DNA from 3 places in the Sorangium sp. So ce590 genome. Region 3 is predicted to be linked to each of the others. Evidence: riboswitches for the same ligand, from Rfam matches in the RefSeq annotation. Region 3 holds a riboswitch; each other region holds the start of a gene.
What was found. Region 3 has a riboswitch for cobalamin ahead of WMF28_RS05055 (TonB-dependent receptor domain-containing protein). Riboswitches for the same ligand answer to the same signal wherever they lie in the genome.
Positions count from the first base shown of each region.

Region 1: it holds a riboswitch for cobalamin, as region 3 does, so the genes downstream of both, WMF28_RS01415 (energy-coupling factor ABC transporter permease) here and WMF28_RS05055 (TonB-dependent receptor domain-containing protein) in region 3, are expected to answer to the same signal.
Region 2: it holds a riboswitch for cobalamin, as region 3 does, so the genes downstream of both, WMF28_RS19160 (hypothetical protein) here and WMF28_RS05055 (TonB-dependent receptor domain-containing protein) in region 3, are expected to answer to the same signal.

Region 1 covers NZ_CP150346.1:370,635-374,191, reverse strand. Annotated here, with positions in the region: gene WMF28_RS01420 (enoyl-CoA hydratase/isomerase family protein) at 1-336, shown strand, start outside; cobalamin riboswitch at 1,257-1,461, shown strand; gene WMF28_RS01415 (energy-coupling factor ABC transporter permease) at 1,539-2,273, shown strand; gene WMF28_RS01410 (hypothetical protein) at 2,270-2,638, shown strand; gene WMF28_RS01405 (CbiQ family ECF transporter T component) at 2,628-3,377, shown strand; gene WMF28_RS01400 (energy-coupling factor ABC transporter ATP-binding protein) at 3,374-3,557, shown strand, end outside.
Region 2 covers NZ_CP150346.1:5,074,487-5,078,043, reverse strand. Annotated here, with positions in the region: gene WMF28_RS19160 (hypothetical protein) at 1-1,317, opposite strand, end outside; cobalamin riboswitch at 1,756-1,963, opposite strand; gene WMF28_RS19155 (cytochrome c-type biogenesis protein) at 2,068-2,688, opposite strand; gene WMF28_RS19150 (NAD-dependent protein deacetylase) at 3,012-3,557, shown strand, end outside.
Region 3 covers NZ_CP150346.1:1,375,929-1,379,485, forward strand. Annotated here, with positions in the region: gene typA (translational GTPase TypA) at 1-744, opposite strand, end outside; cobalamin riboswitch at 944-1,151, shown strand; gene WMF28_RS05055 (TonB-dependent receptor domain-containing protein) at 1,608-2,951, shown strand; gene WMF28_RS05060 (ATP-binding protein) at 2,974-3,557, shown strand, end outside.

The DNA.
Region 1 (3,557 bases), 1.0 Mb from region 3:
CTGCGACGGGTCGGGCCCGGACGCGCACGCGAGCTCATCTACTCAGGCGACATGATCACCGCCGAGCAGGCGCTCTCGATCGGGCTCGTCAACGCCGTCTTCCCGGCGACCGAGCTCCTCGCGCGCGCCCGCGACACCGCCCTCAAGATCGCCTCGCGCGGGCCGCTCGCCGTCGCCGCCGCCAAGCGCGTCATCCTGCGCGGCGAGAGCCTCGATCTCGCCGCCGCCAACGAGCTGGAAGCCCAGGCCTTCGCCGCGCTCTTCGGCAGCGACGACCAGCAGCTCGGAATGAAAGCTTTCCTGGCGAAATCACAGGCCGCGTTCACCGGAAAGTGAGCCTCCGAGCCGCACGCCGGAGGACAAAAAAATACCGCGCATCATGCTGGAGGGGGGCCAGACATGACCGCGGCAGGGGGACCGCGGCGGCGTGGTGGACGTCCGTCGCGGTGCTCAAGAAAACCCGCACGCGCTCCGGGCCGGGGGGGGAAACCGCGCCGGTGCGCATGCGGTGATCAGAGTGTGGCACCCAAGGGCAGGTTGTCGATAACAAAGTGCAACGTATGCACGCAGGTGAGCGGATTGCGCCCGGCACGAGGACAGCCAGACGACCGCACAGCGCAGACGCCGCCCATTCCGGCGAATGCGCGTTCGAGCCGGGCATACCCGTGCACGGGAGACAGCCTCCGGCGGAGTCCATTTTCGCGTTCTCGGAAAGGAGTACACGAGAACCCGCCGGCCCCTCACGGCAGGCGCCGCGACGAAGGGAGCCAGGCACGGAACACCTGCTCATAAGTAAAGAGCCAGGACGAACAAGGCACACTGCCGCGAGAAAACCACCGGAGCGTGCGCCGCGCGCACGAGGCGAGAGGGCCCAGAACCTGCGCCGCGCGCATGGGGCGGCGCACGCCCCGACAGGACGCCGGGGTAAGCAGCGACCCTGAGGCGAGCAAGTAAAGAGACTTTAACTACCGAAGCACAAGGCTTGCAGCATTTTCGAGAAAGCTTTGCCTCGTGCGTCTCGGTCAATTTCTCCTTCTCCTTCCCGTCCTCGCCTCCGATTCCACCATTGCACAGGGCGCGATCCCGTATGGCGCCGCCGGTCGGCTCGACAGGGCGGCGCCAACAGCGCACGGCACGCCGCGGCAGCGCCAGGACCGCCCGCTCGCCGCGCCGCGCTGCGCCGCGAGACGAGCGCCCCCGCGATCGCGGCGCGACGTCCTTGACGCCGAGCGCGAAACGGGACTACCGAGATCCATCTGACAATCCACGCCTCGGGTGCCCTCAGGGCATAACAGGGAAGCCGGTGCGAAACCGGCGCGGTACCGCCACCGTGAGTGGGGAGCTGCTTCCGAAGACCACTGGGCCTCATGAACAGGCCTGGGAAGGTGGACGCAGCGCTGGGAGCTCGAACAGCTCCCTGAACCCATGAGCCGGGAGACCTACCCGAGCCCCCCACGAGGTGCAGCTTGCGCACGTCTTCGTGGCGTTCGGGTGCGGATCTCACCCGGAGCGCCGAAATCGGTCCCCACGGCCGTGCCGTGTCCATCGCCTGCGTGTTCCTGGCGACGCTCCTCGCGGCCCGGCCCGCGGCCGCCATGCACCTCGCGGAAGGCGTCCTGCCGCTCGGCTGGTGCGCGGTCTGGAACGCGCTCGCCCTGCCCTTCGTGGCGATCGCCCTCCACCTGCTCCGGCAGCGCACCCGGCAGGACGTCTTCTACAAGCCGTTCGTCGGCCTCGTCGCCGCCGCCGTCTTCGCGATCTCGTGCATGCCCGTGCCGGTGCCGACCGCCGGGACCTGCTCCCACCCGTGCGGCACCGGGCTCGCCGCGGTGCTCATCGGCCCCTGGATGGCCGTCCTCGTCACCGTTGTGGCGCTCCTCATCCAGGCCCTCTTCCTCGCGCACGGCGGGCTCACCACGCTCGGCGCCGACGTCGCGTCCATGGGCATCGCGGGCGCGTTCACCGGGTTCCTCGCCTTCCGGCTCGCGCAGCGCTGCGGCGCGAGCCTCTGGGTCGCGGGGTTCCTGGCCGGCGTGATCTCGGACTGGGCCACGTACGCGACCACGGCGCTCGAGCTCGCGCTCGGGCTCGCGGGCGAAGGGTCGGTGACGTCCATGTTCACCGGCGTCGCCCTCGCCTTCGTCCCCACCCAGCTGCCGCTCGGCCTCCTCGAGGGCGCCATGACCGCGGGGGCGCTCGTCTTCCTGCGCGCCCGGCGGCCCGACATCCTGGAGCGGCTCCGGGTCGTCCCGCTCGCCGCGGGGGCGTCGTGACACGGCGGGTCGCGCAGCGCGCGCTGCCCGCGTTCGCACGGCGCGCGCGCGCTGCGGCGCTCCGGCTCACCGCCGCGCTCCCGGCCGCCGCCGCGCTCGGGCTCGTCGCGTGCGGCAACGCCTCCTGGGACGGGGTCGACGAGGCCGTGATCCGCCGCGTCGCCGAGGACGCGGGGCGCCACGACACGGGGCCGCTGTTCGCGGGCTTCGAGGGCGATCTCCTGCTCTTCGCGTTCCTCTGGGCGGGGCTCCTCTCCGGCTTCGCCCTGGGCTACTTCTCGCGCGTGCTCTTCGTCGAGCGCGCCGGTCAGCCCGCCGGCGATCCCGGCGGCAAGCCCGGCGTTGAAGGCCTCCGTGCCGACTGACCTCCCCGCGCGGCTCCGCGACGTGGATCCCCGGCTCCGCCTCGGGGCCGCCGTGACCGCGTGCTGCGTCGCCGCGGGCGCGCGCTCGCCCTTCACGCCGGCCGCGCTGCTCGTCGTCGCGTGCGCTGCCCTCCGCCTCCAGGGCGTGACGGCGGGCGCCGTCCTCCGCGCGTTCGCGCCCGCCGCGTGGCTCGGGGGGCTCGCGGCCGCGCTCGCGCTCGCGCTCACCCCGGGGGAGCCGCTCCTCGCGGGCGCGCCGTTCCCGCTCGACGCCCTCACGCGCGAGGGGGCCGACCGCGCCGCGGCCATCGCCGCGCGCGTCCTCGCGGCGGCCGCGGTGCTCCGGTGGCTCGCCAGCGCCGCCGCGCCCGCCGAGATCGAGTCGGCGCTCGCCGGGCTCGGCGCGCCCGCGGCCCTCGTCGAGCTGCTCGCGCTCGCGCGGCGCTTCGCCGGCGTGCTCCAGCGCGCGGCCGACGGCGCGTGGAGCGCCGCCGCGCTCCGCGGCGGGTTCGCGCACCCGCGCGCCGCCGCGCGCTCGGCCGGCGCCGTCGCGGGCGTCGTGGCGCTCCGGACCCTGGAGCGCTCCGAGCACGCCGCCCTCGCGATGCAGCTCCGCGGCTACAAGGGAGAGCTCCCCGTCGCCGACCGCCGGGCGAGCGCGCCCGCCGCGAACCTCGCGTTCGCCGCCGCCGCCCTCGCGGCGCTCGGGCTCAGCGTCGCCGCCGGGGAGGCGGGATGAGCGCCATCGCCCTGCGCGCCCCCCGGATCGGCTACCGCGGCGCCGAGCCCGCGCTGCGCGACGTGCGCCTCGACGTCGCCGAGGGCGAGTCCGTGGCGGTGCTCGGTGGCAACGGCGCCGGCAAGACCGCGCTGCTCCGGACGCTCGTCGGGCTCCTCCCTGCGCCCGGCGGCAGCGTCG
Region 2 (3,557 bases), 3.7 Mb from region 3:
ATCGTCCGTGTCCACGTCGTCGTCGTTGTCGAGATCCGCGTCCGCGATGTTCCCGAAGCCGTCGCCGTCGGTGTCGCGCTGGTTCGAGTTCGCGGTGAGGTAGGCGTTGTCCGCGCCGTCGGGCACGCCGTCGCTGTCGGAGTCCGGCGCGCCGTCGGGGAAGTACAGCGTCACCTTCGGCGTCACCCAGGTTTCCCAGAAGTCCGAGGCGCTTCCGGCCGAGTAGCACTGCCCCGCGGGGGACGAGTACTCGTCGCCCGACGGGTTCCAAACGATCGCCAGGGCGCTCGTGTGGCCGACGAACGCGATGGGCGAGGTCGTGCTGTCGTCCTCGCAGACGTCCGGCGCGAGCTCGAGGTACTGCGACGAGCTCGCCTCGTTCACCGGCGTCTGGCTGCCCCCGACGACGCTCGCGACGACGCTGGCGCGGATGAGCGCGGCGTAGCCGTTCTCGCTCGCGCCGCCGACGCCGAACGCGTCTCCGCCGCCCACATGCAGGGTGTCGTCCTCGTCGAAGCCGAGCGCCGCCGCGTTCAGCACGTTGCTCGCCAGGAGCGAGCCCTCGCTGCCGCCATACGCGTAGGCGTTCCACGTGCCATTGATGACGCCCTGGACGTCGGCCGCCGCCCAGATCCGGAGCTCTCCTGTCCGGTTGGGCGAGGTCAGATGGCCGATCCCGGTGACGAGGTTGCCCTCGGAGTCCACGGCGATCCCCGCGGAGGCGCCGGGGATGCTCGTGATCAGCGGGATCTCCGTGATCGGCGACGCGGTCAGATCGAGGGCATAGACGCCGCTCGTGTAGCCGCCCGGGCCGCTCCAGCCGCCGTTGATGACGAGCGCCTCGTTCCCGTACCAGGCCAGGTCGTAGTAGTCGACGTCGAGCTCGATCACGTCCACGTGGCTGAGCAGGTCCGGCGGCGAGGTGATGCTGAGGATGGAGCTCGGGAACACGAGCAGCGGCGCCCCGTACCCGACCCCGAGCGCGATCGTGCTGCCGTCCGGTGAGATGGCGAGGAAGCTCGGATCCATCGGCCCGTCGCTCAGCGTCGCGACGGGCACGTAGGCGCTCGAACCATAGTTCTTCTGGAGGTACACGGTCTGATCGTTGGCGGCGAGGAGCCGGCCGGCCAGCTCGTAGCCATCGATCTCCTGGGCTGTCGTGGGGAACCCATCCAGGGCCACGGACCACCCGCCGGCGATGGCGGGAAGGTCGAACGTATACGACGTGTTCCCCGCGTACTCGTCGAAGGCGTCAGCGAACACCGACGGTGAGAGCAGGAGGAGCGCTGCGGTGACGGAAGACGCGACAATGCGCATAGGGACTCTTTCCTTTCTACTTCTGCTGCAACAGGAGAGGAGCGTGCCTGCGCCCCCCTGTCGCGCTCGAGAGCTGAGCTGTCTCCATCGGGCGACGAAGCGCGCGTGATCGCGCTCCGGCGCGACGACGCGCACGGGGGATACGTTGTGTTGATCCTCGACCGGAAAGGCTCAGCGCGACGTCTCTCGTCGTCGGCTCCGCACGGATCGACGCCAGAGCGCTCGGTACGAGGACGCGAGGCGCGGAGGAGCCAGCTGCGACGCGCGAGGGCGCTGAACCTTCGAGATGATCATCGGACCGACCCTTCGTCCCCGCGGACGATTGCGAAAGAAAGCTCGGGGAACGGGTCGGAACCGGGACCGGCGCGAGAGTCTCGCGCCAGCTCGGACCTACCGCCCTCCCACGAGGCTTCCAGGTCAAACCGGCGCGGGATGTCTCCCCGACGCAGGATGTTGGCAGGTCTTCGGACTTGCGAGCGCTCCGGCTCTCGCCGGGTTCCTACGGTCCACCGCTTCCCAGCCCGGAGGCCAGTGCTCGTCGTGGAGATCGTTCTCGCTTACCGCTGCGGGGCAGCCCCGGATTCGCACCGGGTTCCCTTTTGAGCCCGGGGCCGAAGCCCGAGGCACCAACACGAGGCACTACATATTGTGGTGCGGGACTCCGGTCAAGCGGGATGTTGGGGCTGCGCCCGGACGAGCGGGGCGACGACCGCGCCATGCCGCGCCGCGCGCGTCACGGCGGGGATGCGCTCACGCGTCGCGCTCCCGGAGCTCGTTGTCGAGGCGCTCGTCATACTCGTCATACTCGTCGCGAAGGGCCGCCGCGGTGGCGCCCCTGGATGGACCCGTCTGCGCTGCGTTGCGCCTCCACGAGCGCAGCAGGGCGAAGACCCCGAGCAAGGCCACCGCGATGCCCAGCATCAATCCAAGCGCGACCTTGCCGAGGGTGCCTGACGAGGGCGCCGCGCGGAGGCGGTCGCCATAACGTGCGACGAGGTCCTGCTCGACGGCGCCGGCCGCCTCGCCCTGGCGGAGGCGCGCGCGGATCTCGCGGCGAAGATCGCGCGCCACCTCCGATTCGTGGACATCAAGCGTCTGATCCCAGCAGCAAGGCGCGAGCAGGCGCCCTGCGAGCGCCCGCTCGCCGGGCGCCGGCGTCGTGTCCACGAGCTCGGACGCAGCCTGGCTGGGCGTCGCGGGCTCGGCCCTGCCGCTCATCGCCACGCCCGCGACGAAGGCGACCAGCGCCGCCGCGCGGCGCCAGCGCGCGCCGCGCAGCGACCGGAGGTGCAATGGCGAGCTCACCTCGCGGACCCCGTGCGCGGTACGGGCCGAGTCATTCGCCGACCTGCCGTGCTCTCGCTGGATCATCGTGAGACAGCCTAGCGGGGCCGTCCGCCAGGGCTCTGCGACACGATGTCGCGCTCGTCGCGGCGCGCCCGCGTGCGGCCCGAAGGGCGGGATATCGCTGCATCGTTCGATGAGGTGCGACAGCGTGACGCACTGCCGGCGTGCGCCTCGACTCCCTGCTTGCTGGTCCCAGCTCTTCTGCGCAGCGCCCGTCTCCATGGCTGCGGGGGCGTGTGCCTGGACGGGTGGGCCCGGAGGGGCGCCGTGCCTGTGCCGAGCGTCGTGCCGGCGGGCGGGCGGCCGGCGGCTGGCGGCGCCCCCTGGAACGGGTCACAAACCGGTCCATGCCGCTCGGCGAAGCGCTCCTCGCGGATCCGGTCGACGACCTCATCGCGCTCCTGCGCGGCAAGCGGTTCGTGGCGCTGACGGGGGCGGGGTGCAGCACCGAGTCCGGCATCCCGGATTACCGCGGGCCCGAGACGCGGCGCCGCGCGCGCAACCCGATCCAGGGGCGGGAGTTCTCGCGCTCGGCGGAGATCCGGCAGCGCTACTGGGCGCGCGCGGTGATCGGCTGGGAGCGCTTCTCCCGCGCCGAGCCCAACCCTGCGCATCGCGCCCTCGCGCGGCTCGAGCGGGACGGGCTGCTCGAGGGCCTCATCACGCAGAACGTCGACGGCCTCCATCTGGCCGCCGGCAGCCGCCGGGTCATCGAGCTGCACGGCACGCTCTCCGAGGTCGCCTGCCTCGCGTGCGGCGCGATGGAGCCGCGCGCCGCCCTCCAGGCGCGGCTGCTCGCGCGGAACCCCGGCTGGCTGCGCCTCGCGGCCGACATCGCCCCCGACGGCGACGCCGATCTCCCTGCCGAGCACGTGGCCGGCTTCCAGGCGCCC
Region 3 (3,557 bases):
GCGCGACTGCCCGTCCTCGCCGAGGAGCGCGACGTCGGCGCCGGACCGGGCGGTGCCCCGGACCACGCGGCCGACCGCGAGCCGGCCCACGTAGTCGTCGTGGGTCGTGTTGCTGACGATGACCTGGAGCGGCCCGTCGGGGTCGCCGGAGGGGCCGGGGACCCGCTCGAGGATGGTCTCGAAGAGCGGCACGAGGTCCGTGGCCTCGTCCTCGAGCTCGCGCTTGGCCTGGCCGAACTTCGCGACCGCGTAGAGCGTCGCGAAGTCCATCTGCCCGTCGCTCGCCTCGAGATCGCAGAAGAGGTCGAACACCTCGGAGAGCACCTCGTGGGCGCGCGCGTCGCTCCGGTCGATCTTGTTGATGACGACGATGATCGGGAAGCCGCGCTGGAGGCACTTCGAGAGCACGAACCGCGTCTGCGGCAGCGGGCCCTCGGCGGCGTCGACGAGGAGCAGCGCCCCGTCGGCCATCATCAGCGTGCGCTCGACCTCGCCGCCGAAGTCGGAGTGGCCGGGCGTGTCGACGATGTTGATCTTGACCCCGCGGTACCGGATGCTCGTGTTCTTCGCGAGGATCGTGATGCCGCGCTCCCGCTCGAGGTCGTTCGAGTCCATGACCCGCTCGGCCACGACCTCGTTTTCCCGGAAGGCGCCCGACTGGCGGAGCATGTGATCGACGAGGGTCGTCTTCCCGTGGTCGACGTGGGCGACGATGGCGATGTTGCGGAGGTCGTTACGCGGCATATATGTACAGCGGCGGCCGTGTAGCACGCGCTCCACGAAGGAGCGAGCCCATCCTCGCTAGAGCTCGAACGTTCGGCCCGCACGCCGGACGTCGCGCAGGGGTCGAGCAGGCCTCACGCGAGCGGCGCGAGCGGCGCGAGCGCTGCGAGCGGAGCGGGCGAGGTGAGCGGGAACGATTGACAGCCGGAGGGGCGCCACCTTAAGGTGCGACCGCGCTGGTGCCTGGGCGCCTGTCCAGGCTGAATAGGGAACCCGGTGAAATTCCGGGGCTGCCCCGCAGCGGTAAGCGAGAACGACCTCCCACGACAAGCACTGGCCCGCGAGGGCTGGGAAGCGGTGGACAGTAGGAAGCCGGCCCGGCCGGAGCGCTCGCGAGCCCGAAGACCTGCCAGCGCCCGGCGACGGGGAGACATCCGATGCCGGTTCGACCTGGGAGCCTCGAGGGAGGCGGTTAGGTCCGAGCCGGTGCATCTCTGCGCACGTCCCGGATCCCGAACCGCCCCCCGCGATGCCTTTCGGTCGCCCGTGGGGGCGAGAGGTCGGTCCAGCGCATCGCGCCGGATTCGCATTTTCCTCCCCGCGGAGCTCGACACGAGCGGCCCGCCGCCGCTCCGCGCGATTGCAGCGAAGGAGGACATGAATGCTCCGCGAGACGGTCACGATCGGCCACGCACACCGCCATCCGCTCGGTCGGATGGCCGCACTGGCCCTCTTGCTGGCCGCCGCGCGGCCGGCGCGCGCCGAGGCGCCCGCGGACGGGGGCGCGCTCGAGGTCACGGTGCAGGCGGAGAAGCCGGGCAGCGAGGCCGCCTCGCGCGTCTCGGTCGGGCACCGCGAGCTCGAGCTCAGGCCCGGCGCGCGCCGTGTGCGGCGAGGGCGAGCAGGGCGGCCTGAACCCGCCGCCCTCCGCCTTCGGACAGCCGTGCATCGATCATTTCGGCGCGGTCGATCCGACCGAGGGCGGGTCGACCGCGCGGCACATGGGGTCCGTCTCCCTCTCGACCGCGTGGCGGGACGCCGACCTGAGCGCGATGGCCTACCTCCTCAGCTATCGCTTCACGCTGTACTCGAACTTCACGTTCTTCAGCGAGGACCCCGACCACGGCGACCAGATCGAGCAGAACGACGACCGCACCGTCGCAGGCGCCGATCTCCGGTTCCGCAAGCAGTTCGAGCTCGGGGGGGCGAGGTTCACGACCTCGCTCGGCGCGCAGCTCCGCGCGGACGGGATCGACAAGTCGCTCCACCACGACCAGGCGCGCGAGCGGCTCGAGGAGAGGGACCGGACCCACATCGACGAGGGCCAGATCGGCGTCTACGTCGAGCAGGACGCCCGGCTCCGGCGCTGGCTCCGCCTCGTGCTCGGCGCGCGCGGGCAGTGGATCGACGTCAACGTGGACGATCTGCGCGAGGACCTCCAGGCGACCGGGAACAGGTCGAGCGGCGTCCAGGGGCAGATGCAGCTCCTCCCGAAGCTCACGGCGATCGTCTCGCCGATCGACGGGGTCGATCTCTTCGCCCACTACGGGCGCGGCTTCCACTCGAACGACGCCCGGGGCGTGGTGCTGGCCCAGGGGGCGGCGACGCTGATCACCCCCGCGATGGGCTACGAGGTCGGCGCGCGGGTCGCGCCCGTGCGCGGCCTCTCGCTGAGCGCGGCCGGGTTCCTGCTCGATCTCGACTCCGAGCTGGTCTGGAGCGGCGACGCCGGCGTGACCGAGGCGTCGGGGCAGACGCGGCGCTACGGGGTCGAGATCGGCGCGCGTTACCGGCTCGGGAGCTGGCTCTTCGCCGACGTGGACGCGACCTTCACCCGCGCGCGCTTCCGCGTGAACGCCGGCAACGCGAGCGCGGTCGCCCTCGCGCCGACCCGGACGCTGACCGCGGGGGTCGGCGTCCGCCCGACGTTCGGCGCGTTCACGCCGTTCGCCGCGCTGCGGGTCAAGGCGATCGGCGCGCGGCCCGCGACCGAGGACGAGTCGCTCACCGCCGAGGGGTTCACGGTCGTCGACGCGAACGCGGGGCTCCGGTGGAGGAACGTCGAGGCGGCCGTGGACATCCAGAACCTCCTCGACACGACGTGGCGCGAGGTCCAGTTCGCGAGCGACTCGCGGCTGCCGTACGAGCCGGCTGCGGTCACCGGGATCCACTACTCGCCGGGGTGGCCCTTCACGGCGATCGGGCGGGCGACGCTTCATTGGCAGTAGCCCCAAGGCGCGCGCCGTTGCGATGGCGCGCGCCCTGCGCTTCCATGCCGCCCTCCCCGTGAGCCCCCCGCCGCCCTCCCAGCTCCGCGCCCCGCGCGCGCCGCGCGCCCGCGCGGAGCTCGTCGCGACCGGCTGGGAGCTGTTCTCGGCCCTGCTGTTCCTCTCCGCCGTCGTCCCCGTGGCCCTCACCACGCCGTGGCCGGCGATCCTCCTGCTCGCCTCGATGGCCCTCTCGGCCGCGCTCTCGGGCGTGCTCGTCCGCCGCGGCGACCGCGGCTTCGCCATCGCCGCGGCGATCCGCACCCTCTCGTGGCCGCTCGCGGTCTCGCCGCTCGCCTTCATGGGCGCCCCCACCGCGCCCTCCTCCTGGCCGGGTCCGCTCGGGATCGGCCACGCGACGCCCCCCTCGTGGCTCGGCCTCCTGGTCACGGCCGTCGCCTTCGGCGTCATGGCCGGCGGCATGCGCCGCGCCATCTACCGCAGCCTGCTCCGCGCCGACGCGGCCGACGGCGGCGCCTCCGAGGCCGACTCGGCGCGCGCCCTCGCCGCGGCGCTCCGGCCGAGGCTCGCCGAGTCGGCGACGGCCGCCGGCATCGTCGGCGGGCA